Asanoa sp. WMMD1127: one gene and its partner. The protein of the gene in region 1 interacts with the protein of each later gene in a pairwise test. Links are inferred from orthologs where the notes say so. Each region holds a gene or a part of one and is shown on either strand. Other genes may lie near its edges.

Region 1 (14,713 bases):
GTGCCGCCGGAGACGCTGCCGCTGCTGCTCGATCTCGGCCGGCGCGACACGGCGCTGCGGCCCGCGCTCGGTGTCGTCGCCGGGCGGCGCGGGCCGTGGCTCGCCCAGCGGCAGAGCGAGTGGCGCTACTTCCGTGACGTGGGGGGCGAAGCGGAGACCGCCGACCCGCAGGACTGGTTGACCGGCACGCCCGGCGAACGGCTGGCCTACCTGGTGGCGCTGCGCGCGACCGACCCGGCCAAGGGCCTCGACCTGCTGGCCGAGACCTTCGACGCCGAACCGCCGCACGACCGCGTGCTGCTGCTCGGCGCGCTCGAGACCGGTCTGGACCGCCGCGACGAGGCGCTGATCGAGCACGCGCTCGACGACCGGCGCCGCGAGATCCGTCAGGTGGCCGCGGAGCTGCTGCGCAAGCTGCCCGGTTCCGCCCTCGGGGAGCGGATGGCGGCGCGCACGGCGGCCAGCGTCCACTTCGCCGACGGCTCGCTCACCGTCACCGCGCCGACCACCATCGACGGCCCGATGCTCCGCGACGACGTCGACCCGTCACCGCCGCGCGGCGTCGGCCTCGGCGCCTGGCTGCTGGAAGAGGTCGTCTCGGCGACGCCGCTGTCGTTCTGGTCCACATTGACCGGTCGTGGCCCGCGCGAGGTGCTGGCCCTGCCGGTCGCCGACGGCTGGCAGCCGGTCCTGTTGCGGGGGCTCGCCCGAGCCACGGCGGCCCAGCGCGATGCCGGCTGGGCGGCCGCGCTGCTCGACCTCGCCGACACGGCGCCCCCGTCGCCCAACGGCGACGGCCTGGGCGACCGGCTGACCTGGCCGCTGCTCGAGGTGCTCCCGGCCGCCGACCGCGGGCGGCGGGTCGCCGCGGCCCTGCGGCGCGACACCGCCGCCGGCATCCGGCTGCTGCACTTCTGCGCCGACGACTGGTCCGACGAGCTCGCGTCGGCCGCGCTGCGGGCCATGGCCGTGCTGGCGCCCGACAACGCCTGGCAGCTGTCCGAGCTGTGCCGGCTGGCGATGCCGGCCATGCCCACCTCGTTCGTCGGCCGGGTCGAGGCGCTCGTCCGCTCGCTGGACGGTCTGCCCGAAGGCCGCCGTTCCGCCCGCTACCTCGCCCAGCTCGCCGCCGTGCTCGGCTTCCGCAACGACATGATCGAGGAGTTCGCATGACCGCCCTGCGTCCGCACGCGGAACAGTTCTACGCCGAAGAGCTGGCCGCGCTGGCCGCCGACGACGACCGCTCGCGCCCGCCGGGCTGGCGGTTGTCGCCGCAGGCGGTGGTCACCTACCTGCTGGGCGACGGCGGCAAGATCACACCGAAATACGTCGGCTCGCGCCGCTTGATGGAGGTGGCCGTGGCCACCCTCGCCACCGACCGGGCGCTGCTCCTGCTCGGCGTGCCCGGCACGGCCAAGACCTGGGTCTCCGAGCATCTGGCGGCAGCGATCTCGGGCGACTCCACATTGCTCGTCCAAGGCACCGCCGGCACGCCCGAAGAGGCGATCCGCTACGGCTGGAACTACGCGCGCCTCCTGTCCGAAGGCCCGTCCGAGGCCGCCCTGGTGCCGAGCCCGGTGCTGCGCGCGATGGAGGGCGGCACGATCGCCCGGGTCGAGGAGCTGACCCGGGTGCCCTCCGACGTCCAGGACGCCCTGATCACCATCCTGTCCGAGAAGACCCTGCCGATCCCGGAGCTCAACACCGAGGTCCAGGCCCAACGCGGCTTCAACGTGATCGCCACCGCCAACGACCGCGACCGCGGGGTCAACGAGCTGTCGAGCGCGCTCCGGCGACGGTTCAACACCGTCGTCCTGCCGGTCCCGGCCACCGTCGACGAGGAGATCGACATCGTCACCCGGCGGGTGGCCCAACTCGGGCGTTCCCTCGACCTGCCGGAGACGACGACGGCGCTCGACGAGATCCGCCGGGTCGTCACGGTGTTCCGCGAGCTACGCGACGGGCAGACCGACGACGGCCGCACCAAGCTCAAGTCGCCGACCGGCACGATGTCGACCGCCGAGGCCATCTCGGTGGTCACCAACGGCATCGCGCTGGCCGCCCACTTCGGCGACGGCGTGCTGCGCGCCGGCGACGTCGCCTCGGGCATCGTCGGCGCCGTCGTCAAGGACCCGGTCTCCGACCGCGTCGTGTGGCGCGAATACCTGGAGACCGTCGTCCGCGAACGCCCCGGCTGGGCCGACTTCTACCGAGCCGCCCGCGATGCCTGAGCGCTACTACGGCATCCGCCACCACGGGCCAGGCTCGGCCCGTGCGGTCGTACGCGCCCTCGAAGAACAACGACCCGACATCCTGCTCGTCGAGGGCCCGCCCGAGGCCGACGACCTGATCCAGTGGGTCGCCGACGACCGCCTGCGCCCACCGGTCGCCCTCCTCGGCTACGCGGCCGACAACCCCCGCCGCGCGGCCTTCTGGCCGTTCGCCGTCTTCTCGCCGGAATGGCAGGCGATCCGATGGGCGGTCACCAACGGCGTCCCGGTCCGCTTCTTCGACCTGCCCTTCGCCCACCGCCTCACCACCCCGCGCCCGAAAGCCGCCCGGCCCGAGCCCGATCCCGACGACCAGGCAACTGACGAGCCGCCGTCGAACGGCGAACCAGCTGACTCCACATCGGACACGCCGGGTGGGCCGGTTGCGGGCGCGGCGATCGCGAACGCGGCTGACACGGATGCGGGCGGCGGTCCCGGAGAGGGTGCGGTGGGCGACTCTGACGAGTCGGAAGAGGACGACGGGCCCATGCCGGGACCGCCGGCGCCGGAGCTGCGGCCGGTGGATCCCATCGGTGAGTTGGCGGCGGCCGCGGGCTATGACGACCCGGAGCGCTGGTGGGAGGACGTCGTCGAGCACCGGCAGGCGCCGGCGTTCGAGGCGATCGAAGAGGCCATGACCGCGGTCCGGTCCGGTGCGCTGGAGGACCCGTACGACCTCGTGCGCGAGGCGCACATGCGGACCGTGCTGCGCCAGGTGCGCAAGGAGCACGACCAGATCGCGGTGGTCTGCGGCGCGTGGCACGTGCCGGCGTTGAGCGCCAAGGTCACCGCCGCCCACGACGCGGCGTTGCTCAAGGGGGGCCGGCGGCGCGGGAAGGTGCGGTTCACCTGGGTGCCGTGGACCTATGGGCGGCTGGCGTCGTGGCAGGGCTACGGAGCGGGGGTCGACTCGCCGGGGTGGTACCACCACCTGTTCACGACCAGCGACGAGGTGGTGCCCCGCTGGCTCGTCGGCGCCGCCGGGGTGCTCCGCGAGGAGGGTGTCGACACGTCGCCGGCCCACGTGATCGAGGCGACGCGGCTCGCGGAGGCGCTGGCCACGATGCGCGGCCGGCCGCTCGCCGGGCTGGCCGAGGTCACCGACGCCGCCGGCGCCGTGCTCTGCGAGGGCGACGACCTGCGGCTCCAGCTGATCGGCCGCCGGCTGGTCGTCGGCGAACGGCTGGGCGAGGTGCCGGAGGGCGTACCCACCGTGCCGCTCGCCCGCGACCTCGAAGCCCGCCAGCGCGCCGCGCGCCTGAAGCCGTCGGCCCTCGATCGGGCGCTCGACCTCGACCTGCGCAAGGACACCGACCTCGCCCGCAGCCACCTGCTGCACCAGCTTCGCTGCCTCGACGTGCCGTGGGGCGAGCCGGAAGAGCGGCGCGGCAGCACCGGTACGTTCCGCGAGGAGTGGGCCCTGCGCTGGCAGCCCGAGTTCTCGATCCGGCTGGTGGAGGCGAGCGGCTACGGCACGACCGTGGTCGGCGCGGCGACCGCCCAGGTCACCACCGCGGCCGCGAAGGCGACCACCCTGGCCGAGGTCACGGCGTTGCTGGAGACCTGCCTGCTCGCCGACCTGCCCGGGGCGCGGCCCGCGGTGCTCCGCGCCCTCGACGCCCGCGCCGCCGAAGACGCCGACGTGACCCACCTGATGGCCGCGATCCCCGCGCTGGCCCGCACGGTCCGCTACGGCGACGTACGCCGCTCCGACGTCGCGTCCGTGGCCGCGGTCGTCCGTGGCCTGCTGGCCCGCATCTACGCCGCGCTGCCGCCGGCCGCATCGAGCCTGTCGGACGAGGCGGCGGCCGAGCTACGCGACCGGATCGACGCGGTGCACTCGGCGGTGTCCCTGCTCGGCGACGAAGCCGAACGCACCCGGTGGCTCGACACCCTCACCGCCATGACCACCCGCGACGACCTGCACGGCCTGCTCGCGGGCCGGCTCACCCGGCTCCTCCACGACGCCGGCCGACTGTCCACGAAGGACGCGGGCCTGCGCCTGAGCCGCGCGCTGACCGCCGGCGTGCCCGCCGCCACCGGCGCCGCCTGGGTCGAGGGCTTCCTGGCCGGCGGCGGCCTGCTCCTGATGCACGACGACGACCTGCTCGCCCTCGTCGACGAGTGGCTGGCCGCCATCCCGGCGGACGCCTTCGCCGAGGTGCTCCCCCTGCTCCGCCGCACCTTCGGCACCTTCGCAACCGGCGAACGCCGCGGCATCGGCGAACGCGTAGCCGGCGGCGGCGCCAACGCCCGCACCACCACCGCGGTCCTCGACCACGACACGGCAGCACTCGCCCTACCCACGCTGAGCACTCTCTTGGGCAGGAGGATCGAATGACGACGCTGGTGCGCCACGACCGGAGCCGCGACCGTCGCGCGCGCGGATGCCGCGAGGCGCCCGCTCACGGGGCGCCGCTTCGCCGCCCACCGCGGACGGGAAAGGCCATGAACGCAGCGCATCCGGTGTCCGCGACGCCACGCGCCGCGGGCAAGAAGGCGATGAACGCCGCGCGCCCGGTGGCCGCGACGCCGCGACTCGCGGGGCGTCGCTGTGCCGGGCACAGCGAACAGGAGGCGGAGAGCGCGGCGCGCCCGGTGGCTGCGGTGCCGCGACTCGCGGGGCCACGTTGTGCCGGGCACAGCGAACAGGACGCGGTCAGCGCGGCGCGCACGGCGGCTGCGGCGCCGCGGTCCGTGGGGCGACGCCGCGGCGCACACGGTGGACGGGAGAGGCGATGAGCGCTGAGGAGGAACGGCGCCGGCGGTGGCGGTTGGCGCTCGGCGAACCCGCCGACGAGTCGCTCGGGCAACCCGGCGGGCGTGACGCCGCGATGGATGCGGCGATGGCTGCCCTCTACGACCGCGGCCCCAACGGCGAGGGCCAGGGCGAGGCCGAGGGCAAACGCCGCACCGGCGGGCTGGGCGCGTCCGCCCCGCGGGTGGCGCGCTGGCTGGGCGACATCCGCGAGTACTTCCCGCAGAGCGTTGTCCGGGTCATGCAGACCGACGCCATCGAGCGGCTCAACCTCACCCGGCTGCTGCTCGAACCCGAGATGCTGTCCGCCGTCGAGCCGGACGTGCACCTCGTCGGCACGTTGCTGTCGCTCAACTCGGTCATGCCCGACAAGACCCGCGACCTGGCTCGCCAGGTGGTCCGCAAGGTGGTCGACGACCTGGAGAAACGGATCGCGCAGAAGGCACGCGCGGCCGTCACCGGCGCGCTCAACCGGGCCAGCCGGATCGAGCGTCCCCGGCACGGCGACATCGACTGGAACCGCACGATTCACGCGAACCTGCGGCATTACCAGGCCGAATATCGCACCGTCGTGCCGGAGCGGCTGATCGGCTACGGCCGCCGCGGGAACGCCGTGCAGCGTGACGTGATCCTCTGTGTCGACCAGTCCGGGTCGATGGCCTCGTCGGTCGTCTACTCGGGAGTGTTCGCGTCGGTGCTGGCCTCACTGCGTACGCTGCGCACCTCGTTGGTCGTCTTCGACACCTCCGTGGTCGACCTGACCGACCACCTCAGCGACCCGGTCGAGGTGCTGTTCGGCACCCAACTCGGCGGGGGCACCGACATCAACCGGGCGATCGCCTACAGCCAGCGATTGGTCACGCGGCCCCGCGACACCATCTTCGTGCTGGTCAGCGACCTTTACGAAGGCGGCGTACGTGACGAGATGTTGCGCCGGGTCGCCGATCTGGTGGGGGCCGGCGTGCAGGTCGTGGCGCTGCTGGCGCTCTCCGACGACGGGGCGCCCAGCTACGACCACGACAACGCGGCCGCGCTCGGGGCGCTCGGCGTGCCGGCGTTCGCGTGCACTCCCGACGTTTTCCCGGATCTGATGGCCGCCGCGATCCAGCGGCACGACCTGCGGGCTTTCGCGGAACGGGAGGGGGCACAGCGGGCACACGGAACATGAACAGGCGTCGCGATCGATGCTAGGGTTTGCCCGCCCGACCGGCGCGCTCGGAATTGGGGGTCTGATGAGCGCCTTCGACGCGATACCGCAGCCCATGCCACCGGCGGAGCTCAAGGAGACCGTCGACGCTCTCCGGCACGCCGTGACCGCGGCGACGGCCACGGTCTCCACACCGGACGGCGCCGTCGAGGTCACCGCGGGTCCCGGCAACGCGATCGTCGGGCTGGGCTTCGGGCGGGCCGCCTACCGCTACAGCCCGGAGCGGCTCGGCGTGCTGGTGGTCGAGACGGTCCGGCAGGCCACGGTGGAGGCGATCGGCGCGGTCACCGAGACCGTCCGCAGCGTCGGCCGCGGCCGCACCGAGCTGCCCGGCATGCTCGGCGGCGAGCTGCCCGAGGTGCCGCGCCCGGCGCCGCCGAGACACGACGACCTGGGGGCCGACGGTCCGGTCGACGGCGAGGGGCAGCAGGCCGACGAGGTGCTGCGCCGCCTCAGCGACGAGTCGCGACGGCAGCTGGCCGGCTACGCGAAGCTGCGCGCCGCACTGGCCGAGCTGACGGCGACCGCCCGCTCCGCCGACGGCGGCGTGAAAGCGCAGGTCCGGGCCGGCGGGGAACTGCTGGCCGTGCACATCGGCGCCGACCAGTTCCGGCACGAGCCGGCAACCCTGGCCGGGATCGTGCACACGACCGTGATGACCGCGACCGCGCAGGCCGCCATGCTCATGGCCGACCGGGTGCAGCGGCTGACCGGCCCGCGCCTCGACATCCGCTCGCTGGTCGAGAGCTACGAGAACCCGCCGCCGAACCCCGACGACGAGCGGCGGAGCTGACCCCGGCGCAGGACGGCTTCCACGCCGACGTAGACGAGATCAAGACTTGCTGCGGCTCAGCCGATGAGCGCGGGCCCGAGCCGGACCGCATGGCCGCCCGCCGCGTCCGCACCCGACTGCCCACCCTCGCCGCGGTGGTCGCCTCGATCGCCATCGCGACCGCGATGTTCCTGGTCTTCATCATCGCGTTCGGGGCGGCCGAGATCTTCGAGCCGTGGGTCCTCGTCGTCGGCGCCCTGCTCGGCGTAACCGCCGGCGCGGGCTTCTTCGTCGTGTGGCGGCTCCGCGACCTGAAACGCCGCCGCCGATCGCGCTGACCGCACCGCAGACGAACGCACGCGGGAGCGGGCCCAGGAGTGCGGCTCACCGAGCCGCGGCCATGGCGGAGCGCGCGGCGACGGCGTGCGCGGCGCGACCACCAGCCGATCGACGCGACCACCGGCCGATCGACGCCGCCACCGGCCGATCGACGCCGCCACCGGCCGATCGACGCGACCACCAGCCGATCGACGCCGCCACCGGCCGATCGACGCGACCACCAGCCGATCGACGCCGCCACCGGCCGATCGACGCGACCACCAGCCGATCGACGCCGCCACCGGCCGATCGGCGCCGCCACCGGCCGATCGGCGCCGCCACCGGCCGATCGACGCGACCCTACGGCGGCGGCGCATCCGGCCGGCGGCAGGCTAGCGGCCGATGTGGGCGAGATACCGGTCGGCCGAGCGGCGGACGCGCTCCTTCGCTCCGCCGGAGACGACGCGGCCCCACCAACCGCCGTACACCGTGTCGTAGGGCATCGAGTCCACAAGCGACACCGCGCGGACGATGGTGTCCGGGTGCTCCGGGATCAGGTTGGGGTAGCTGTGCATGAAGCTCACCCATCGCCGGTCCATGACGACCGTGAAGATGTCGCCGGTGCAGAGGGCGCCCTTGCCGTCGAGGCCCGGCCAGTGCAGGACCGTGCCGCCCGGGAAGTGGATGCCGCAGTTGACCAGCGTGCGGCCGGGCAGGATCTCCTCGCGGTCACCCTCCCAGAGCACGACGTTGCCCGAGCGCGGCACCCAGGCCGCGTCGGCGGCGTGCACGTAGATCGGGATGTCGCCGAACGCCCTGCTCCACTCCACCATGGACCCGTAGAAATGGGGATGGGACAGGGCGATCGCGGCCAGGCCACCGACGGCCTCGACCGCCTCGACGGTTTGGTCGTCCACATAGGGCACACAGTCGAACAGCACGTTGCCGCCGGGGCCGGGGACCACCAGCGCGCGCTGGCCGATGCCGATGGCGGGCTCGACGCCGACGCCCCACAGGCCCGGCACCTCCTCGCGGACGACGCCACGATGGCCGTCGGCGTGCAGCTCGGTGATCGACACCCACCGCTGGCCGCCCCAGCCGACATACTGCCGCTCGTCGGCGCAGATCGGGCAGATGGTGCGGTCGGCGTCGCGGGCGCGCTGAACGCCGCAGGTGCGGCAGATGGGGTGGTGGCGGTCCATTTCTCGAAGCGTACGACCATCGCCGCGTGCCCTACCAACAAGGGGCGTAATGGATGCGTAACGTGCTGGTGAAAGGATCGCGGCCCGCAGTGACGAGCACCCCGGAGGTGAGCCTTGTTCCTCAGCCAGCACGAGCAGGAACGCCTGCTCGTCCACGTCGCCGCCGACGTGGCCCGCAAGCGGCGCGAGCGCGGGTTGCGGCTCAACTATCCGGAGGCGACGGCCGTCATCACCGCCTTCCTGCTCGAAGGCGCCCGCGACGGGCGCACGGTCGCCGAGCTGATGTCGGCGGGGCGCGAGGTGCTCGGCCGCGACGACGTCATGGCCGGCGTGCCGGAGATGCTGGCCGAGGTCCAGGTCGAGGCGACCTTCCCCGACGGCACGAAGCTCGTCACCGTGCACGAACCGATCCCATGATCCCGGGCGAGATCGTCTTCGGCGCCGGCCCGATCGAGATCAACGCGGGCCGGCCGGTGCGCACGGTGACCGTCAACAACACCGGCGACCGGCCGGTGCAGGTGGGCTCGCACTACCACTTCGCCGAGGCCAACCCGGCGCTCGACTTCGACCGCCGCGCCGCGTGGGGCCACCGGCTGGCCGTCCCCGCCGGCACCGCGATCCGCTTCGAACCCGGCATCGACCGCGACGTCGACCTCGTCCCCCTCGGCGGCAGGCGCATCGTCCCGGGCCTACGCGGCGAATGCGCCGGCCCCCTCGACGGCGAACCCACCCGGCCCGGCGACCGGCTCACCGGAGCCGGCTCGCCCACGGGGACCGCCCCGCCCGGCGGCCGAGCCGCCGACCCGCTCGACGGCGACGGCCGCGGATGAGCCACCTCGACCGCCCGCGCTACGCCGCCCTCTACGGCCCCACCACCGGCGACCGGATCCGGCTCGCCGACACAAACCTCCTCATCGAGGTCGAGGAGGACCGCTGCTCCCACGGCGACGAGGCCGTCTTCGGCGGGGGCAAGGTGATCCGCGAGTCGATGGGCCAGTCGGCGGTCAGCCGCGGCAACGGCACCGTCGACACCGTCATCACGGGCGCCGTCGTGCTCGACCACTGGGGCATCGTCAAGGCCGACGTCGGGATTCGGGACGGGCGGATCGTCGCGCTCGGCAAGGCCGGCAACCCGGACACGATGGACGGGGTGCATCCGGACCTGGTGATCGGCCCGGGCACGGAGGTGATCGCCGGCAACGGGAGGATCCTGACGGCCGGGGCGGTCGACAGCCACGTACACCTGATCTGTCCGCAGGTGCTCTCGACCGCGCTGGCCAGCGGCGTGACGACGGTGATCGGCGGCGGGACCGGCCCGGCCGAGGGCACGAAGGCGACGACGGTGACGCCGAACGCCTGGTACCTCGCACGCTTGCTCGAGGCCGTCGACCCCTGGCCGGTCAACGTGCTGCTGCTCGGCAAGGGCAACACCACCAGCCAGGAAGCGATGTGGGAGCAGCTGCGCGGCGGCGCGGGCGGGTTCAAACTGCACGAGGACTGGGGTACGACGCCCGCCGCCATCGACGCCTGCCTGCGCGTCGCGGACGCGAGTGGCGTGCAGGTCGCCATCCACACCGACACGTTGAACGAGGCCGGGTTCGTCGAGGACACCCTGCGCGCGATCGGCGGGCGGTCGATCCACGCCTACCACACCGAGGGGGCCGGCGGCGGCCACGCGCCCGACATCATCACGGTGGCCGGACAGCCCAACGTGCTGCCGAGCTCGACCAATCCGACTCGGCCCTACTCGCGGAACACGCTCGACGAGCACCTCGACATGCTGATGGTCTGCCACCACCTCAACCCGGCGGTGCCCGAGGACCTGGCGTTCGCGGAGAGCCGCATCCGGCCGAGCACGATGGCGGCCGAAGACGTCCTGCACGACATCGGCGCCATCTCGATCATCGGCTCCGACTCGCAGGCGATGGGCCGGGCCGGCGAGGTCGTGCTGCGCACCTGGCAGACCGCGCACGTGATGAAGGAGCGCCGCGGCGGGCCGGACGACAACCTGCGGGCCCGACGCTACGTCGCGAAATACACCATCTGCCCGGCGGTCGCCCACGGCATCAGCGACGAGGTCGGCTCGGTCGAGCCCGGCAAGCTCGCCGACCTGGTGCTGTGGGATCCGGCCTTCTTCGGCGTACGCCCGCAGCTCGTCATCAAGGGCGGCATGATCGCGTGGGCGCAAATGGGTGACGCGAACGCGTCGATCCCCACGCCGCAGCCGGTGCTGCCCAGACCCATGTTCGGCGCGTACGGCGTCGTGCCCGCCCAGACCAGCGTCGCCTTCGTCGCCCCGGCCGCCATCGACGCGCTGCTCAGCGACCGGCTGCCGGTGAGCCGGCGGATGGTGCCCGTCGCCGACACCCGCTCGCTGACCAAGGCCGACCTGCCGCTCAACGACGCGCTCCCCCGCATCGAGGTCGACCCCGACACGTTCACGGTCCGCATCGACGGCGAGGTGGTCCCGCCCCAGCCGGCGCTGGAGCTGCCGATGGCCCAGCGCTACTTCCTGTTCTGATGTCGCTGTCCACACTCCTTGTCCTGGCCGACGGCCGGCTCCCCGCCGGCGGCCACGCCCACTCCGGCGGCGTCGAGGCGGCCGTGGCCGCGGGACGGATCCGCGACCTCGCCACGCTCGAGTCCTTCCTGGTCGGCCGGACGGCGACCGCCGGCGTGGTCGCGGCCACCTTCGCGGCCGCCACCTGCCACGCCCTGACCGCGACGCCCGCCCGCCGCCCGAGCCAGCTCTGCGGTGATGACCCGTTGCGCCGAGCCGGCGAGCGGGTGGCGGCGCCGGACAGCGGGACTCGTGAGCGGGTGGCGGCGCTTGACGACGGCACGCGTGCGCCGGTGGCGGTGCTGGAGGACGGCATGCGTGCGCCGGTGGCGGTGCTGGAGGACGACGGGCGTGAGCGGGTGGCGGCGCCGGACGACGGCGCGCGTGAGCGGGTGGCGGCGCCGGACGACGGCGCGCGTGAGCGGGTGGCGGCGCCGGACGACGGCGCGCGTGAGCGGGTGGCGGCGCCGGACGACGGCGCGCGTGAGCGGGTGGCGGCGCTGGATGACGGTCTGGACGCGCGGACGGCGTCGCCGGCCTTGCGGGCGGCGTCTCGCGCACAGGGGCGGGCCCTGCTTCGCGCCACCAGCCGGATCTGGCCCGCGGCCGAAGCTCCCGCCAGGGCGGGAACGACGGCCACGGCCAGAACGCCCGCCATGGCGGGAAGACCCGCCCCGGGGGGAACGGCGCCCGCGGCCGGCCCGCATCACCCCGTGGCCATCGGCATCGCCGCCGCGGCGGCCGGGCTCGGCCCGCAGGAGGCGGCCGTGGTCGCCGTCTACGGTGGAGTGACCGGTGCCGCCTCCGCGGGGGTGCGGCTGCTCGGCCTCGACCCCTACGCGGTCCACGCGCTGGTCGCCCGCCTCGCCCCCACGTGCGACCGGATCGCCGCCGAGGCGGCCACCCGCACAGACGACCCGGTGGACGACCTGCCCGCCGGTTCCGCGATCCTGCTCGACGTCGACGCCGAGCGGCATGCCACCTGGGAGGTGCGTCTCTTTGCGTCCTGAGATCGAACACGGCCGCGCGGTGCGGATCGGGATCGGTGGGCCGGTCGGGTCCGGCAAGACCGCGCTCGTCGCCGCCCTGTGCCGCACCCTGGCGACCGAGCTCCGGCTCGCCGTGGTCACCAACGACATCTACACGACCGAGGACGCCGACTTCCTCCGTCGGGCGGGTGTGCTGCCCGACGAGCGGATCCGCGCGGTCGAGACCGGGTGTTGCCCGCACACCGCCATCCGCGACGACATCAGCGCCAACCTCGACGCCGTCGAAGCGCTGGAGGCGCAACAGCCGCTGGACCTCGTACTCGTCGAAAGCGGTGGCGACAACCTCACCGCGACCTTCAGCAGAGGGCTGGTCGACCACCAGATCTTCGTCGTCGACGTCGCCGGCGGCGACAAGGTGCCGCGCAAGGGCGGGCCGGGCGTCACCACCGCCGACCTGCTCGTCGTCAACAAGACCGACCTGGCCCCGCTGGTCGGCGCCGACCTCGGTGTGATGGCCCGCGACGCCGCCGCCCGGCGCGGCGACCTGCCGACCGTCTTCCTCACCCTGGTCGGCGACCCGGCGGCCACGCCGGTGGCCGCGTGGGTACGCGAACGGGTCGCCGCCGGCCCCGAGACCGCGAGCCACCGACCCGAGGCGCCCACCCACAGCCACCCGGCCACCGCGCCCGGCACGACCGCTGACGCCCGGACGAGCACCGCCGGTGCGGGCTGAGGCCCGTCTGGTCGCCGAGCCCGACGGCCGCGGCGGCACCCGGCTGTCCACGGTGTACGGAGAGCCGCCCCTGCTCCCCCGCCGCACCAACCCGCACCACCGCGCCGCCGAGGTGCACTTCGTCGGCGGCGCGGCCGGTCCCCTCGGCGGCGACGACCTCCGCGTCGCCATCACCGTGCGAACCGGCGCCCACCTCGTCGTCCGTACCATCGCCGCGGCTCTGGCCCAGCCCAGCGACCCACGGATGCCGAGCCGACTCGACGTCGTAGCAACGGTGGAAGCGGGAGCCGCTCTCGACTGGCTGCCGGAACCCACCATCGCCGCCATCGGCTGTGACCACCACCAGCGGTCCATCGTGGACCTCGCGGACGGGGCCCGGCTCACGTGGCGCGAGGAGATCGTCGCCGGCCGGCACGCCGAGCCGGCGGGCGACCTGCGCACCAGCACCGCCGTCCGCTGTGCCGGACGCACCATCCTCCGCCACGACCTCGGCATCGGCCCGCACGCGCAAGGCTGGGACGGCCCCGCCATAGCCGGCGCCGCCCGGGCCGTCGGCACGCTGCTGCTGGTCGGCCCCGGAGCTCCGACGAAACCGGCAGTCAGCGGCACCGCCGCCCTGATGCCGCTCGCCCGCGGCCCAGCCGCCCTGATCACGGCCGCCGCCCAGGACGCCCGGGCGCTACGGACGGCGCTCACGGCTACCACATGGGCCGATGATCCGGATGCGGAACTCGACATTTGCCGCGAAAGCTGAGGCTCCCGTCTACGTTCGGTGGGTGTGGACGGCCGCGTGGGGCGGTCGTACACCGGAGGGAGAGCCGCAATGGCCATCAGCGACAGGTTTGGCGACGCCATGGACAAGGCCAAGGACCAGATCAACGACAAGGACGAGCGCGACCAGCGCATCGACCAGGCCGGCGACGCCGTCGACGCCAAGACCCAGGGCAAGGTCGCCGAGAAGGTGGACCGCGCCCAGAACGCCGCGCGCAAGGCCGGCGACCGCGCGCAGAACCGCAACAACAACCGCAGCAACAGCAACAACCGGAGCAACAACAACCGGTAACAGCTTCCGGTCCCGGCGGGCACACCGGGACCCGGCGGACATGCGGGTCGGGCGCGTGGGGGCGCTCGACCCGCTATGTCATTCCGGGAGCCGCGACCGCCCTCGCCGACAACGCTGGGCAGGCCGAGCAGGCGGCGGGCGAACGGCCGAGAAACCCAGGTGCCCGACCGGCCTTCAGCCGGCGGGCGCGGATCCCGCAGGCGCCGACCCCGCAGGCGCCGAGCCACCGGACCGCGACCCAGCAGGCACCGACCCAGCGGACCCCGACCCGGCAGGCTCCGATCCCGCAGGCCGTGACTCCCCAGGCCCGGGCTCCGACTCCGCGGGCGCCGACTCCGCGGGCAGCAGGTGGGTCACCTCCGGCGGACCGTCGGCCAACGCCTGCGCCGCCGCCTCGATCTCCCGGTCGGTCCCGGTGAGCCGATGCTCGTGCTGCCGCCGGTGCTCGTCCCAGGACGCCACCTGATAGACCTCGACGAACCGGTCACCGTGCTCGCCCTCCCGGAACAAACCCCACCGCACCGCCCCGCTGCGCCGCCGCGACAGCCGCACCCGGTCCATCGCGGTCCGGAACTCGGCCTCGTTCGCCGCCGGCACCTGGTAGCGCAGCGTCACCAGCACCGGCCCGCCATAGGGTTCGGGCTCGACGTCGAGGTGGGGCTCCGGCCAGTACGAGGTCGGCTCGCGGTCCAGGCCCGCGATCGAGGGCATCGGCCAGCGCACGGTGGTGGCCGCCCCGGCCAGCATCAGCGCGCCGGCCGCCAGCAGCGCGACCGGCACGCTGGTCGCCCCGGCCAGCAGGCCCCACAGCAGCGCGCCGACGCCCTGGGCGCCCGCGAAG
Region 2 (14,691 bases), 3.4 Mb from region 1 along the record:
TCCTCCCGGGAAGCCGAGCGACGACCAGACTCGGTCGCGAACGGGCGCACGGTGCGCCCGACGGGGGAGGCGGCCATGCGGGTCCAACAGTTCCTTCTGGTGGTCGATCGGGCGCCGGGCCTCATCGAGCGGCGGCGGCTGGCCACGTTGCCGGCGCCGCCACGCTCGCAGACCGGTCCCGACGGCACGCACCGGCTGGCCTTCGACCGTCCGGCGTCCGTGCTCGCCGACGCCGTCGCGACCGCCATCCAGCAGGTGGAGACCAGGACCGACCTCCACGTCGTACGCGTGGCGGACCGCGACTGGCTGACCCTGGCCGAGATCGGCGCGCGGATCGGCCGTTCGCGCGAGATCGTCCGGCTGTGGGCGCTCGGCCGGCGCGGGCCCGGCGGTTTCCCGGCGCCGCTCGAACCCGACCGCGAGACCAGCTACTACAGCTGGGCCCAGGTGTCGCCCTGGCTGCGCGAGCGGATGGGTTTCGACCTGCCCGACGACGAGCCGATCCTGGCGGCCACCAACCTGGCGTTGCAACTGCGCGCGTTGACGCCGCGGATCCGGCACATGCAGCTCATCCGCCATCTGCTGGGTGCGGCATGACGGCCGCGGTGCGCTCAGGCCAGGTCGAACTCGCCGTCGCGGGCGCCGGCCACGAAGGCGTCCCACTCGGCCTGGGTGAAGACCAGCACGGGGCCCTGCGGCTCGGCCGAGTTGCGCAGGCCGATGAGGTCGTCGACGAACGCGACCTCGACGGAGCCGTGCTCGGCGGGGGCGTCGCCGACGCGCTGCCATTCGGCGCGCGCCAGGTCGAAGTCTCCCTTAGGGTGGTGTGCCATCGCGCTGCTCCTCGGATGCTCGCGCCGCTGGGGCGGACCGTCAGGCTATACCGCATCAGGGTGGGGTCGCCCGGTCCGGACACGTTCGTGCACGATAGGCGGATGCGCAGCCTGACCCAACAGGAGGCGACCGACCGCGCCGCCGCCATCACCGTCGAGGCCTACACCATCGACCTCGACGTGACGACCGACGACCATTTCCGGTCGACCACGACGATCCGGTTCCGCGCGGCGGAGCCCGGCTCGGCGACGTTCGTCGAGCTCAAGCCCGTTCGCCTGCACGCGGCGACGCTCAACGGCGCGGCGCTCGACCCGGCGGCGCTCGACGGCAACCGGCTGGCGCTGACCGGCCTGCGCGCCGACAACGAGCTCACGGTCGAGGCCGACATGGCCTACTCCAACACCTCCGAGGGCCTGCACCGGTTCGTCGACCCGGCCGACGGCGGCGTCTACCTGCACGCCACGTCCTTTCTCGACGAGGCGCAGCGCATCTTCGCCTGCTTCGACCAGCCCGACCTCAAGGCGCCGGTGACGATGCGGGTGACCGCGCCGGCGGCGTGGACGGTCGCGGCCAACGCGGCGGTCGCCTCGCGGTCGCCCGCGGGGGCCACCAACCGCTGGGAGTTCGTCACCACGCCGCCGCTGGCGACCTACTTCGTCACGGTGATCGCCGGCCCTTACCATGTGGTCGAGTCCACTCACGACGGTCTGCCGCTGGCGCTGTTCTGCAAGGCGTCGGTGGCCGAGCACCTCGACAAGGACGCCGACGAGATCTTCACGATCACCCGGCAGTGTCTTGACCGGTTCCACGAGCTGTTCGGCTTCCGCTACCCGTTCGGCAAATACGACCAGGCGTTCGTGCCCGAGTTCAACGCCGGCGCGATGGAAAATCCGGGCCTGGTGGTGATCCGCGACGAATACGTCTACCGGTCGGCGGTCACCGACAACGAGCGCGAGCTGCGCGCCACCACGATCGCCCACGAGATGGCGCACATGTGGTTCGGCGACCTGGTCACCATGCGGTGGTGGGACGACCTGTGGCTCAACGAGTCGTTCGCCGAATACATGGGCACCCGGGTGACGGCCGAGGCGACCCGGTTCCGCAACGCGTGGACCACGTTCGGGATGCGCCGCAAGGGCTGGGGCTACGAGACCGACCAGCGGCCGTCGACCCACCCGGTGGCCCCGACGAGCGTGCCGGACTCGGCCGACGCGCTGGTCAACTTCGACGGCATCTCCTACGCCAAGGGCGCCGCCGCCCTGCGCCAGCTGGTCGCGTGGGTGGGCGACGAGGCGTTCCTGGCCGGCATCCGGGCGCACTTCCAGACCCACGCGTTCGGCAACGCGACGCTGGCCGACCTGCTCGGCGCGCTGTCGACGGCCAGCGGGCGCGACCTGTCGGCGTGGGCGGCGCGGTGGTTGCGCGAGCCGGGTGTCAACACGCTGCGCGTCGAGGCGCCCGCCGCGATCGTCCAGTCGGGGGCCGTGCTGCGCCCGCACCGGGTGGCGTTCGGCCTCTACGACCGGGCTGCCGACGGCGCGACCACCCTGCGCCGCCGGATCGAGGTCGACGTCGACGGCGAACGCACCGAGGTGCCGCAGCTGCGTGACGAGCCGGCGCCCGACCTGCTGCTGCTCAACGACGGCGACCTGACGTTCGCCAAGATCCGGCTCGACCCCGCCTCGGCGGCGGCGGTGCCGGCCGTGCTGCCCGGGCTGCGCGACCCGCTGAGCCGGGCCGTGCTCTGGACCTCGACGATCGACGCCGTACGCGACGCGGAGCGCCCGGTCAGCGACCTCGTCGACCTGCTGGTGGCCGCCCTCCCGGCGGAGACCGAGGTGATCGTGGTGGTCGACGCGCTGCTGCAGGCCCGCAACCTGATCGACCGCTACCTGGCGCCGGGCGATCGCGCGGCCGCGCTGGCCCGGGTGGCGTCCGTGTGCGAGGTGCTGGTCGCCGACCCCGATGCCGGCGCGTCGCGCCGGCTGGCCGCGATGCGGGCCCTGGTCGACGCCGGCGTCGACGCGTCGCGCCTGCTCGGGTGGCTCGACGGGGTCGACGTGCCGGCCGGCGTCGAGGTCGACGAGGAGCTGCGCTGGCGCATCGTGCACCGGCTCGCGGTGCTGGGGGCCGTCGACGCCGACCGGATCGCGGCCGAGCTCGCCGCCGACCGGAGCGCGGCGGGGGAGGAGTGGGCGGCCCGGGCGCGGGCGGCCCGCCCCGACCCCGAGGCCAAGGCGGCCGCCTGGGCCGCGGTGATCGACGACGACACGCTGTCCAACCGGCTGCTCGACGCGTGCGCGCGGGGGCTGTTCCAGCCCGAGCAGACCGAGCTGACGGCGCCCTACGTGGAGCGCTACTTCGCCGAGATGCCGGCCGCGGCGCGGCGGCGCACGCCCTACGCGGCCGAGCACCTCGCCGACCTGGCGTTCCCCCGCTATGCGGTCGAGCAGCGCACCCGCGACCTGGCGGCGGCGATGCTGGCGCGCGACGACCTGCCGGCGGTGCTGCGCCGTGTCGTGATCGACAACGACGATGACCTTCGTCTCGCACTCGCTGCCCGGGGGCGATGACGGGCATACGATCCTTTGATGGACGTTGACGACGATCACGGCGCCCGCCGGGTCGGGATCATGGGTGGCACGTTCGACCCGATCCACCACGGTCACCTGGTCGCCGCGAGCGAGGTCGCCGACATCTTCGCCCTCGACGAGGTGGTGTTCGTCCCGACCGGCGAGCCGTGGCAGAAGGACAGCCGCGAGGTCTCGCCGGCCGAGGACCGCTACCTGATGACCGTGATCGCGACGGCGTCCAACCCGCGGTTCCACGTCAGCCGCGTCGACATCGATCGCCAGGGCCCCACCTACACCGTCGACACCTTGCGCGACATCCGTTCCATGTACGGCCCGAAGACGCAGCTCTTCTTCATCACCGGCGCAGACGCGCTGGACCGGATCCTGTCGTGGAAAGACACGGACCAGATGTTCGAGCTGGCGCACTTCGTCGCCGTCACGCGGCCCGGTTTCACCCTCAGTGACGACCATCTCCCGGACGACGCGGTCTCGATGATCGAGGTCCCGGCCATGGCGATCTCGTCGACCGACTGCCGTTCGCGCGTCGCCGCCGGCAAACCCGTCTGGTACCTGGTGCCCGACGGAGTCGTCCAATACATAGCGAAACGGCACCTGTACCGAGCGTGAGCTGCGGTTTCCTAGCCGCTGGCGCGCGGCGCCTCGGGCCCGCGGTTGGGTGGACGATGGTCGGGCATGTGAGAGGCTTGAAGGGAATGCCGTCGACCAGAGGAGCAAGGTGACCGCTACCGACCGCACGCGCGAGCTGGCCCTCGCCGCCGCGCAGGCCGCAGCCGACAAGAAGGCGCAAGACATCGTCATCATCGACGTCTCCGACCAACTGGTGATCACCGATGCCTTCCTGATCGCCTCCGCGCCCAACGAGCGGCAGGTCCTCGCCATCGTCGACGCGATCGAGGAGCGGCTGGTCAACCTCCCGGAAAAGGCCAAGCCCGTCCGCCGCGAAGGCGAGCGCGGGGGCCGCTGGGTGCTCCTCGACTACGTCGACCTGGTGGTCCACATCCAGCACGCCGAGGAGCGGGAGTTCTACGCCCTCGACCGGCTGTGGAAGGACTGCCCGACCATCCCGTTCCTCGACCGCGACCTGGTGCCGGCCGCCCCCGCCGCCCCTACCGGCAACGAGGCGAGCCCGACCGAATGACCAGGCTGCTCGTCTGGCGGCACGGCAACACCGACTACAACGCGGGCGGCCGCGTACAGGGCCAGACCGACGCGCCCCTGAACGCCCGGGGCCGCGACCAGGCCGCTGCTGCCGCGGCGCTGCTGGCCACGTACCAGCCCGACGCCCTTATCAGCAGCGACCTGTCACGAGCCTTCGACACGGCGTCGGCCCTGGCGTCGCTGACGGGCCTGTCGGTCACGCCGGACGTGCGACTCCGCGAACGGCATTTCGGCGAGTGGCAAGGCTCACTGCTCACGGACATCGAAACCCGCCACCCGACGGAGTACGCCCGCTGGCGCGCCGGCGAGCCCTCGCCGGGCTGCGGCATCGAAAGCCTGGACGACCTGGCGAAGCGGGTCATGGAGGCGCTGCAGGACGCGGCGTCGCTGGCTCCGGGCGGCACGGTCGTGGTGACGACGCATGGCGGCGCCGCGCGGCAGGGCTGCGGTGCGCTGCTCGGCTGGCCCAACGAGGCCACCCGGACACTGGGGTCGCTCCACAACTGCCATTGGACCGAGCTGCGCGACAGGTCGCGGCGCACGGGCGGGACGGGCTGGCAACTGATGGCCCACAACGTGGGCACACACAGCCAGATCTGACCGCCTCTGTTCCTAGGCCTGCCCGCAGCGCGACGGCACGCCCCGGCGCCTTGTCCCGACGGGCACGCCGCGGCCCGGCGCAGCGCCCGCGCGGCCGAGCCGCGTCCCCGCGCAGCGCCCGCGCGACCGAGCCGTGTCCCGGCGCAGCGCCCGCGCGACCGAGCCGCGTCCCCGCGCAGCGCCCGCGCGACCGAGCCGCGTCCCCGCGCAGCGCCCGCGGGACCGAGCCGCGTCCCGGCGCAGCGCGGGCCGCAGCCCGGGTTGGGTCCGCGCCCGCGTTGATGTGCGCGCCCGCGTTGATGTGCGCGCCCGCGTTGATGTGCGCGCCCGCGTTGATGTGCGCGCCGCGTTGATGTGCGCGCCCGCGTTGATGTCCGCCCGCATTGAGGTTCGCGCCCGCGGTGCGTCGCGAGCCGGCCTGGTGGCCTTGGCGTACGCAGCGCGGTTCGCGCTCGCGTGGCGGTCCGGGCTTGCCCAGCCGATCGCGGCCTTGTCGTGATTCGCGTCGTCCTCGTGCCTCCTCTCGGCGCTCGGTTCGGTGGCGTTCCGAGGCGTCCTGGGTGGTTGGGCTTTGTCGCTTTCGTGATTGGGCTGGATGGCCCCTTCTTCCTGGCATCGTCCGCGCCGGTGGCTGATCTCGGCTAACGTGCCGGCATGCCCGTAGCGGTCGTCACCGACTCCACCGCCTACCTGCCGCCGTCCGCGTACGCGGCGATGGCGGTGGTGGTGCCGTTGACCGTCGTGATCAACGGCGTCGAGGGGTCCGAAGGCGTCGACGTCACCCCCATCGAGGTGGCGCGCGCCCTCGGCGGCCGCCGGGTCTCCGTCACCACCTCCCGTCCGTCACCGGCCGCCTTCGCGGATGTCTACCGACGTCTGCTCGACGAAGGCGCGTCCGCCGTCGTCTCCGTGCACCTGTCGGCGCAGCTGTCCGGCACCGTCGAGGCCGCCCGCCTCGCCGCCGCCGAGATCGGCCCCGCCGTTTCGGTCGTCGACGCGAAGTCCACCGGGATGGGGCTCGGCTTTCCCGCGCTGGCGGCCAGCGAGGCCGCCAGGCGAGGCGAAGACGCCGACGCGGTCCAGCGCGCCGCCGCCGAGGCCGCGGAACGCACCTCGACCCTGTTCTACGTCGACACCTTGGAGTTCCTTCGCCGCGGCGGCCGCATCAACGCCGCGTCGGCACTCCTCGGCACGGCGCTGTCGGTGAAGCCGATCCTGCACGTGGTCGACGGCGGCATCGTCGTCCGCGACAAGGTGCGCACCGCCAGCCGCGGCCTCGCCCGCCTCGTCGACCTCGCGGTCGAGGCGGCCGGCGACGACGACGTCGACGTGGCGGTGCACCACCTCGACGGCGCCGACCGCGCCGACCAGCTGGCGGTCAGCCTGAAGGAGCGCCTGGGCGAGCGGCTGCGCGACTCCTATGTGACGGAGATCGGCGCCGCCGTCGCCGCGCATGTGGGTCCGGGGCTCGCTTCGGTGGTCGTACACCGACGCTCCTAGCCGTCACCGCGTGGACGCCGGTCCGTGATCGCGCCATGGGGGAAGCCCTTCCGTAAGTGAGACAGGGCGTCCAGTGTCGACGAATCGCACGAAGATCATTCGGTTATCCACAGTTCGAAGTTATCCACAGGGTGCGACGGACGGCGTACATCCGGTGAGCCATCGGGCCTAACGTCGCCCGCGTGTCTGATGACGAGGCGCTCGTGCGCCAGCGGCTGGCCCGGCTGACGGCCGAGTCGAGCCCTGCCGACCCCTACACGGCGCTGACCCGTCCACTTCGGTCGCCGTTCGAAGGACTCGACGACCCGGCGACGTTCGCGACCACGTTCCCGCGGGTCGAGCCGTCGCCGCCGTCTCCTCGGCCGGAAGGCTTCGAGCCCGAGCCCGAGCCCGCGGGCCGCCGTCTCCTCGGTGGGCCTGGGCCCTTCGACCCCGGCCGGCGCGGCATCAAGGCCTTGGCGGTCGTCGCCGCCGTGGTGGTGCTGGTGGCGGCGTTCTTCGCCTACCGCGCCAGACCGAAGGTCGAACCCGTCACCGCCGTCTCCGCACCACCGGCCGTCGACGCGGGCCCAGCGACCAGCGCTTCAGGCGAGATCTTCGTGGCGGTGGCGGGCAAGGTCAGGAAACCAGGGTTGGTACGCCTACCGGCCGGCGCGCGGGTCGCCGACGCCGTGGAGGCCGCGGGCGGCGCGACACCCGGCACCGACCTTTCGACGGTCAACCTCGCGCGCCGCCTGACCGACGGCGAGATGGTGCTCGTCGGCGTCACCCCGCCGCCCGGCAGCGCACCGGACCCGTCGGCGGGCGGGCCGGCTGTCGGCGGTGCCGGCGACGGCAAGGTCAACCTCAACACCGCGACGCTGGCGGAGCTGGACTCCCTACCCGGCGTCGGCCCCGTCCTGGCGCAGCGGATCCTCGACCACCGCACCGCCAAGGGCGGCTTCAAAAGCGTCGGCGACCTGCGCAACGTCGACGGCATCGGCGCGAGCCGCTACGAGGACCTGAAGGACCTGGTGACGGTATGACCACCGAGTTGTCGGCGCCGGATCCCGCCGGCGGGCGACCGCCACCCGATCTCCGCCTCGCTGGCCTGGCACTGGGGACGTGGCTGAGCGCACTAGGAGCGCTGTATGCGAGCGCGGTGATCAGTGCCCTCATCGCGGCCGGAGCGGCGACCTTGGCGGTCCCGCTGTACGTCGCCAACCGCCGCGCCCGGCACGCCCGCGACGGCGACCGTCGGCGGCGACCACGCTTCGTCTCAAACGAGCTGCGACCACCCGATCGGCCGCTGTGGCGAGTGCTCGCCGATTGGCCGCGACAGCGGGTTGGAATCGACTGGCCGCGGCGGCGGGTCCCTGCCGGTCGGCCGCTATGGCGAGTACTCGCCGGTTGGCCGCGACAGCGGGTTCAAGGCGACTGGCTCCGGCGGGAGGTTCCTGCCGATCGGCCGCTATGGCGAAGGCTCGCCGGTTGGCCGCGACAACGGGTCCAAGTCGATTGGCCACGGCAGGCGACCGTTGCCGATCCAGGTCGACAGCGGATCGGCGCCGGTCGGTTCCGGCGTCGCCTCTCGGGGCGGCCGCGACTGCGGGCCGTTTTCGGCACGCCAGTGTGGCGGCGGATCGCGGTCGCGGTGCTGCTAGGAGTCGTCTGTGGAGCGGGCGCCACCGCAGCCCGGGTCGCGGTGCGGGACGCGCCGACGCTGGCCGGCTACGCCGACGAGCGAGCCTCTGTCGTCGCCGAAGTCCTGGTCCGTGACGATCCGCGGCTCGTCGGGGGTGCCAACCGACCGATGTACGTCGTCACCGCCGACCTGCGCTGGCTCCGGCCGATCGACACCGACGCGCACCGGATCGAGGCCCGGGCCCGCATTCTCGTCCTCGCGACCCACCAGGCCTGGGGCGCGCCACTACCGGGTCAGCGCGTACGTCTCGAGGGCAGGCTCGCCCGCCCGCGCGGTGGCGACCTGACCGCCGCCGTCATCTCCTCCGGCGCCGCGCCCGAGCTGGTCGGCCGCCCGTCATGGGCGCAACGCGCCGCAGGTGTGCTCCGGGCCGGCCTACAACGCGCCTGCACGACCCTGCCGCCGGAACCCGGCGGCCTCCTGCCGGGGCTGGTCCTCGGCGACACCAGCCGCCTCGACCCCGCCGTGGCCGACGACTTCAAGACCACCGGCCTGACGCACCTGACAGCCGTCTCGGGCGCCAACGTGGCGATCGTGATCGGCTTCGTGCTGCTCATCACGCGCTGGTGCCGGGCCGGCCGGTGGACGTCCGCCATCCTGTGTGGACTGGCGTTGGTCGGCTTCGTGATCCTGGTCCGCCCGTCGCCGAGCGTCATCCGCGCCGCCACCATGGGCGCGATCGGCCTCCTGGCACTGGCCAGCGGCCGCTCCCGCGCCGCCGTGCCGGCCCTGGCGGCCGCCATCGTCATCCTGGTCGTGCTCGACCCGGAGCTGGCCGGCGACGCCGGTTTCGCGCTGTCGGTGCTGGCGACCGGCGGGCTGCTGCTCCTCGCGCCCAAGATGCGCGACTGGCTGCGCCGTCGTCGCGTGCCGCCCGGCCTCGCGGAGGCACTCGCCATCCCAGCGGCTGCCCAGGTGACCTGCGGGCCCGTCGTCGCGGGCCTGTCCGGCGCGGTCAGTCTGGTCTCGATCCCGGCCAACCTGCTGGCCGCTCCGGCCGTGGCACCCGCGACGGTTCTCGGCGTCTTCGCGACCATCGCGTCCGCGGTGTGGCCGCCGGCCGCCGGCTTCCTCGCCTGGATCGCGCACTGGCCGGCGCAGTGGCTGGTACTGATCGCGCGCCACGGCGCCAACACGCCCATGGGCAGCCTGCCCTGGCCCGGCGGCGTCGGCGGTGGCGTCCTGCTGGGCGTGCTCACGGCCGTCGTCCTGGTGGCGTTCCGGCGCCGGCTCGCCCGCCGCCTGATCGCCGTCGTGGCGGCGGCCTCCGTCGTGGGTGCCCTGCCGGTACGCGTCCTCACGAGCACCTGGCCGCCCGCCGGCTGGGTGATCGTGGCCTGCGACATCGGCCAGGGCGACATGATGGTGCTACCCGCCGAAGCCGGGAGCGCCGTGGTCATCGACGCGGGACCCGAGCCGGCCGCGGCCGACGGCTGCCTGGATCGGCTGGGCGTACGTACGGTCCGACTACTGGTCGTCAGCCACTTCCACATCGACCACGTCGGCGGCGTGGAGGGCATCGGCCGCGGCCGTCGCCTCGAAGCGGTGATCACTCCCCGCCATGTGGAGCCGGACGCGGGACGTGACCTCGTCGTCGGCGCGGCCGCCGAGGCAGACGCGACCGTCGCCGCCGTCGACGCCGGCTGGCGGTGGTCGGTGGGCACCACGGACCTGGTCACGCTCGGCCCGCCCGTGGAAATGTCAGGGACACGGTCGGACCCCAACAACAACTCACTCGTCCTCCGGGCGACCGTCGACGGGGTGGGCGTCATGCTTCCCGGCGACGCCGAAGAGGAGGAGCAGCGGGCGACGATCGACCACTACGGTGCGGGTGCTCTGCGGGCCCAGGTGCTCAAGGTCGCGCATCATGGCTCGGCCTACCAGGAGCCGGCGTTCCTCGACGCCGTGGACCCCGCGGTGGCGCTCGTGTCGGTCGGCGTCGACAACGGGTACGGCCATCCGAACCCGGCGCTGCTCGCGCGGCTCACCCGTGACGGGGCGCGGGTGCTGCGTACCGATCACGCCGGTGACCTGGCGGTCGTGCGGAGAGGAGGTGGTCTCGCCGTGGTTGCCTCGGGTGCCTCGCACGATCGCCGCTGATCCCGTGTACGGGATTCTCGGCGCAGCCGTGTCGCACAATGATTTGTCGCGATTTGCGGTTGATGAGTGATCGACTACTCATTTGGGTGAGGACGTTCGGTCATTCAGGAGCGCGTGCGAGTATGGCCCGGTGACCGGCGGCCTTCCCCCAATTCAACTCGTGCTCGGCGACGAGGAACTGCTGGTGGCGCGCGCCGTTGACAAGGCAATTCAAGCCGCGAAGGCGGGCGACGCGTCCACCGACGTCCGGCAGTACGAGGGCAACGCGCTGGCCGCCGGCGAGCTGGCCGAGATGATCAGCCCCTCGCTGTTCGGCGGGCGCCGATTGGTGGTCGTGCGGGGCGGGCAGGACGCGCGCAAGGACGTCGTCGCGGCGTTGCTCGACTACGCGAAGCACCCCGACCCCGACGTCACGCTGATCGTCACGCACACCGGCGGCGGGCGGGCCAAGGCACTCGCCGAAGGGCTGCGCAACGCCGGCGCCGAGGTGGTCACGGCCGCGAAGCTGAAGTCTCATCGCGATCGAGTCGCGTTCGTCCGCGAGGAGCTGCGGCGTGGCAACAACCGTGGCTCCGAGGAGGCGGCGGAAGCCCTGCTCGCCGCCGTCGGCAACGACCTGCGCGAGCTGGCGGCCGCCTGCTCGCAGCTTCTCGCCGACGTCGAGGGTCGCATCGACGCGGCGACGGTGGCCCGCTACTACCGCGGCCGGGCCGAGGTGAGCGGTTTTACCGTGGCCGACGCGGCGATGGTCGGCGACGTCCCGGGGGCGCTCGAGGCGCTGCGCTGGGCCCTGCACGTCGGCGTCGACCCGGTCCCGATCGCCGACGCCATCGCCGACGGCGTCCGCACGGTCGCGCGGGTCGCGTCCGCGGGGCGGGGCAACGCCTACCAGATGGCCAGCACGCTCGGCATGCCCGCCTGGAAGATCGAGCGGGCCCAGCGCCAGGCCCGCGGCTGGACGCCCGAGGGCCTGGTCGTCGCGATGCGCGCCGCCGCCGACTGCAACGCCGAGGTGAAGGGCGGTGCCGACGACCGGGGGTACGCGCTCGAGCGCGCGGTCTTCGCCGTCGTCGCCGCGCGTTCCGGAGACTCCGGCGAGGCGCCCGGCGGCCCGGGGTTCAGCGCCAACCGACCGACGGACGGCCGCGCGGCCGCCCGCGCCGCCGCCGGCCGCGGCGGTTCCCAGACCACCGGCCGCCGTAGTGGGGGTAGCCGATGACAGTTCGACGACTCACGGCCCAGTTCGCCGCCGCCGGCGATCTGAGCGGTCGCCCGTTCTACGCCCGCGTGCTGCGGCTCCGCCACATCAACCCCAGCTCGACGGTGTGCTTCGTCTTCCTCGAAGGCGCGACCGCGTTCGCGATCATCCTCGCGCTGGCCGAGCTCATCCCGCTGTGGGGCGTCGTGCTCCTACCGGTCTGCATCGCCGCCATGGTCAAGATCAACGACCTGGTCGCCGGAGCGGCGGTACGCGCGGCGGCGCACCGCGAAGGTCGCGCGTCGGTCCGCCGCCCGATGCGCCCCTTCCGGACGGTCGGCCGAGCCCAGGTGCCTGGCGGCGCCGGCGCCGAAAAGGTCGGCCGCGTCTACCGCTCGGCCCCGCCCAGTCCCGCAGCCCCGCCCACCGCTACCGCGGCGGCCGACGCCGGCCTGCCGGTCTTGGACACCGACGACTGGGCAGACGACGACGACCTGACCGACACCGCGGAACGCCGGCATGGATCTCACGGCGGCGCAATCCCGGTGGCCCGCCAGGCCAACACCGCCACGGCGGTCAACGCGCCACCGATCGACCTCCAGCCGGGCCGCCCAGCCCGAGCCCCGTCCGGCCGCGATGTCGTCGACACCCCTGCCCAACGCGCCCGCCACGCCGCAACCCGCCGCTACGAATAAGTCAGCACCCACCGCGCGCCGCGCGGACCGCGCCGAGCCGCGCCGCGCGGACCGCGCCGAGCCGCGTCGCGCGAACCGCGCCGAGCCGCGTCGCGCGAATGCGGACACAACGGCGTTCTAGCCGGCAGATCGGACAAAGCTCGAAGGGCACCACCGGCCCCGGTCAGCCCTTCAAAGCCCCAGCAGCCAACCCACCAACCATCCGCCGCTGCACGACCAGGAAGAAAATCAGAACCGGCACCGTCAAAATCGTCGACGCCGCCATGACCGGCCCCCAAGCCGTATCGTCCCGGCCGAAGAAGAACGTCATCGCGACCGGAAGCGTGTACTTCGTCTGGTCGTTCAGGAACGTCAGCGCGAAGATCAACTCATTCCACGCCACGATGAACGAGAAGATGCTCGTCGCCGCCAGCCCAGGCGCTACCAGCGGCAGCAGGATCCGCCGGAAGATCTGCGCCCGGCTGGCGCCGTCGATCGCCGCCGCCTCTTCCAGCTCCACCGGCACCGCGGCGACGAACCCCCGCAGCATCCAGACGGCGAACGGGAGCGAGAAGCCCACGTACGTCAGCACCAGTGACGCCAGCGTGTCGTAGAGGCCCAGCCGCTGGATCATCAGGAACAGCGGGATGACCAGCGCCTCCAGCGGGATCATCTGCACGACCAGCAGCATGATCAGGAAGCTGGTCCGCAGCTTGAAGCGGAACCGCGCCACGGCGGTGGCGGCCAGTAGGGCCACGACGCCGCTGAGCAGCACCGTCAGGACCGCGACCACGACGCTGTTGCGGAAGAAGTCGATGAAGGTCACGCCCGGGATCAGGTCGCCGGTGAGGATCGAGCGGTAGTGGTCGAGCGTGGGGTGACGCGGGAACGGGACCGGGCCGCCGGAGAAGATCTCGGGGGTCGACTTGAACGACGTCGCGACCATCCACACGACCGGGAAGACCGCGAACAGCGCCACCAGCACGCCGAGCAGGTTCAGGGCGGACCGTCTCACAGCTCCTCCTGCTTGAGCAGGGACCGCACGTAGAACCCGGTCACGACCAACAGGATCACCGTCAGCACGACCGCGATCGACGCGCCCAGGCCATATTTGGGCGGCGGCGAGAAAGCGGTGGCGTACGAGTAGATGGACAGCATGAAGGTCGGGCGGTCCTGCGTACCCCCGGCCAGGACGAACTGTTGCGTGAAGACCTTGAAGTCCCAGATCGTCGAGAGCACCACCAGGATGCCGAACACCGGCCGCAGCAGCGGGAACGTGATCGACCAGAACGACCGCCACGCGCCCGCGCCGTCGACCCGGGCCGCCTCCAGCAGCTCCGTCGGCAGGCTCTTGAGACCCGCCAGCACCGAGACCGCGATGAACGGGAACGAGTGCCAGACCACCACCAGCGTCAGGATCGAGAAGAACGACAGCGGCGCGTTGAACCACCCGTAGCCGGTCCAGTCAGCGCGGCCGAAGAGCGAAGACGACAACCCGTCAGGCAGCGCGTTGAACAGCCACGTCACCAACCCGTTCGTGTCATCGAAGATCCACTTCCAGGTGATCGTGCCGGTCAGCGCCGGCGTCGCCCAGGCGAGCAGCACACAGCCGCCCACGAACGCCGACATCCGCGGCCCGAGCCGGTGCAGCAGCAGCCCGACCAGCGTCCCGAGCACCATGGTCAGCACGACGTTGGCCACCGCGAACAGCACCGTGTTGCGCAGCACCGTGTGGAAGAACGGGTCGGTCAGGATCTCGCGGTAGTTGGCGAGCCCGGCGAACGGCCACGGACGGTCGCCGCGCACCTGACGGACGCTGTCGAGGTCGTACAGCGACATCACCACGACCTGGCCCAGCGGCCAGAGCAGCAGCGCCGCGATGACCACCAGGCAGGGCAGCATCAGCAGGTACGGGAGCCGGCCCGCCCCCCGGCGGAAGGAGCGAGCCGGGGGAGCGGGCCGGGCCGGTGCGTCAGGGCCGACGCGGGTCGTCGTCGTCACTTGGCGTTGAGGATGCTCTCGATCTCGGCGGCCGCGTCGGTCGTCGCCTGGTCGACCGTCTTCTGGCCCTTCATGACCGCGCTGTTCATCGCCTGGGTGACCGTCTTGGTCCGGCTGACCTCGACCCACTTCGGCGTCATCGGGGTGAGCTTGGTGCTCTTCATGCTCGCCGCGAACGCCGCCATGATCTTGTCGTCGTTGTAGCCGGCGGAGACCAGGTCGGAGTAGACCGGGAAGAACTTCAGGCTGTCGGCCCACTTCTTGTTGTTCTGCTTGTCGAGCAGCACCGTCATGTAGTCCCAGGCGGCGTCCTTGGCCTTGCTGTCCTCCCAGATCGCGATGTCGGAG

Evidence for each region.
Region 2: the proteins of O7635_RS21475 (region 1) and rsfS interact in binary tests that used the Escherichia coli proteins (3 or more experiments, as listed by UniProt). The link is inferred for Asanoa sp. WMMD1127 from one-to-one orthologs.

What each region holds. Positions count from the first base shown.
Region 1 is NZ_JARUBP010000001.1:4,483,910-4,498,622, reverse strand. Bases 201-3,200 are described here. They hold O7635_RS21475 (AAA family ATPase), read left to right. Parts: upstream 201-1,169; coding sequence 1,170-2,231; downstream 2,232-3,200. Other genes in these bases: O7635_RS21470 (DUF5682 family protein), read left to right, coding at 2,224-3,200; O7635_RS21480 (DUF5691 domain-containing protein), read left to right, coding at 201-1,173. In the rest of the region: more of O7635_RS21480, read left to right, coding at 1-200; more of O7635_RS21470, read left to right, coding at 3,201-4,611; O7635_RS21465 (VWA domain-containing protein), read left to right, coding at 5,009-6,196; O7635_RS21460 (YbaB/EbfC family nucleoid-associated protein), read left to right, coding at 6,261-7,028; O7635_RS21455 (hypothetical protein), read left to right, coding at 7,118-7,345; O7635_RS21450 (hypothetical protein), read right to left, coding at 7,718-8,527; O7635_RS21445 (urease subunit gamma), read left to right, coding at 8,642-8,944; O7635_RS21440 (urease subunit beta), read left to right, coding at 8,941-9,357; O7635_RS21435 (urease subunit alpha), read left to right, coding at 9,354-11,048; O7635_RS21430 (urease accessory UreF family protein), read left to right, coding at 11,048-12,097; urease accessory protein UreG, read left to right, coding at 12,087-12,809; O7635_RS21420 (urease accessory protein UreD), read left to right, coding at 12,799-13,563; O7635_RS21415 (antitoxin), read left to right, coding at 13,633-13,872; O7635_RS21410 (MFS transporter), read right to left, coding at 14,047-14,713.
Region 2 is NZ_JARUBP010000001.1:7,891,428-7,906,118, reverse strand. Bases 2,877-5,854 are described here. They hold rsfS (ribosome silencing factor), read left to right. Parts: upstream 2,877-4,143; coding sequence 4,144-4,566; downstream 4,567-5,854. Other genes in these bases: O7635_RS37805 (DegV family protein), read left to right, coding at 5,841-5,854; O7635_RS37810 (histidine phosphatase family protein), read left to right, coding at 4,563-5,186; nadD (nicotinate-nucleotide adenylyltransferase), read left to right, coding at 3,426-4,034; pepN (aminopeptidase N), read left to right, coding at 2,877-3,407. Outside these bases: O7635_RS37835 (hypothetical protein), read left to right, coding at 76-597; O7635_RS37830 (DUF397 domain-containing protein), read right to left, coding at 612-833; more of pepN, read left to right, coding at 936-2,876; more of O7635_RS37805, read left to right, coding at 5,855-6,686; O7635_RS37800 (ComEA family DNA-binding protein), read left to right, coding at 6,869-7,711; O7635_RS37785 (hypothetical protein), read left to right, coding at 11,686-12,363; O7635_RS37780 (carbohydrate ABC transporter permease), read right to left, coding at 12,527-13,357; O7635_RS37775 (sugar ABC transporter permease), read right to left, coding at 13,354-14,343; O7635_RS37770 (sugar ABC transporter substrate-binding protein), read right to left, coding at 14,340-14,691. UniProt on the Escherichia coli protein: Functions as a ribosomal silencing factor. Interacts with ribosomal protein uL14 (rplN), blocking formation of intersubunit bridge B8.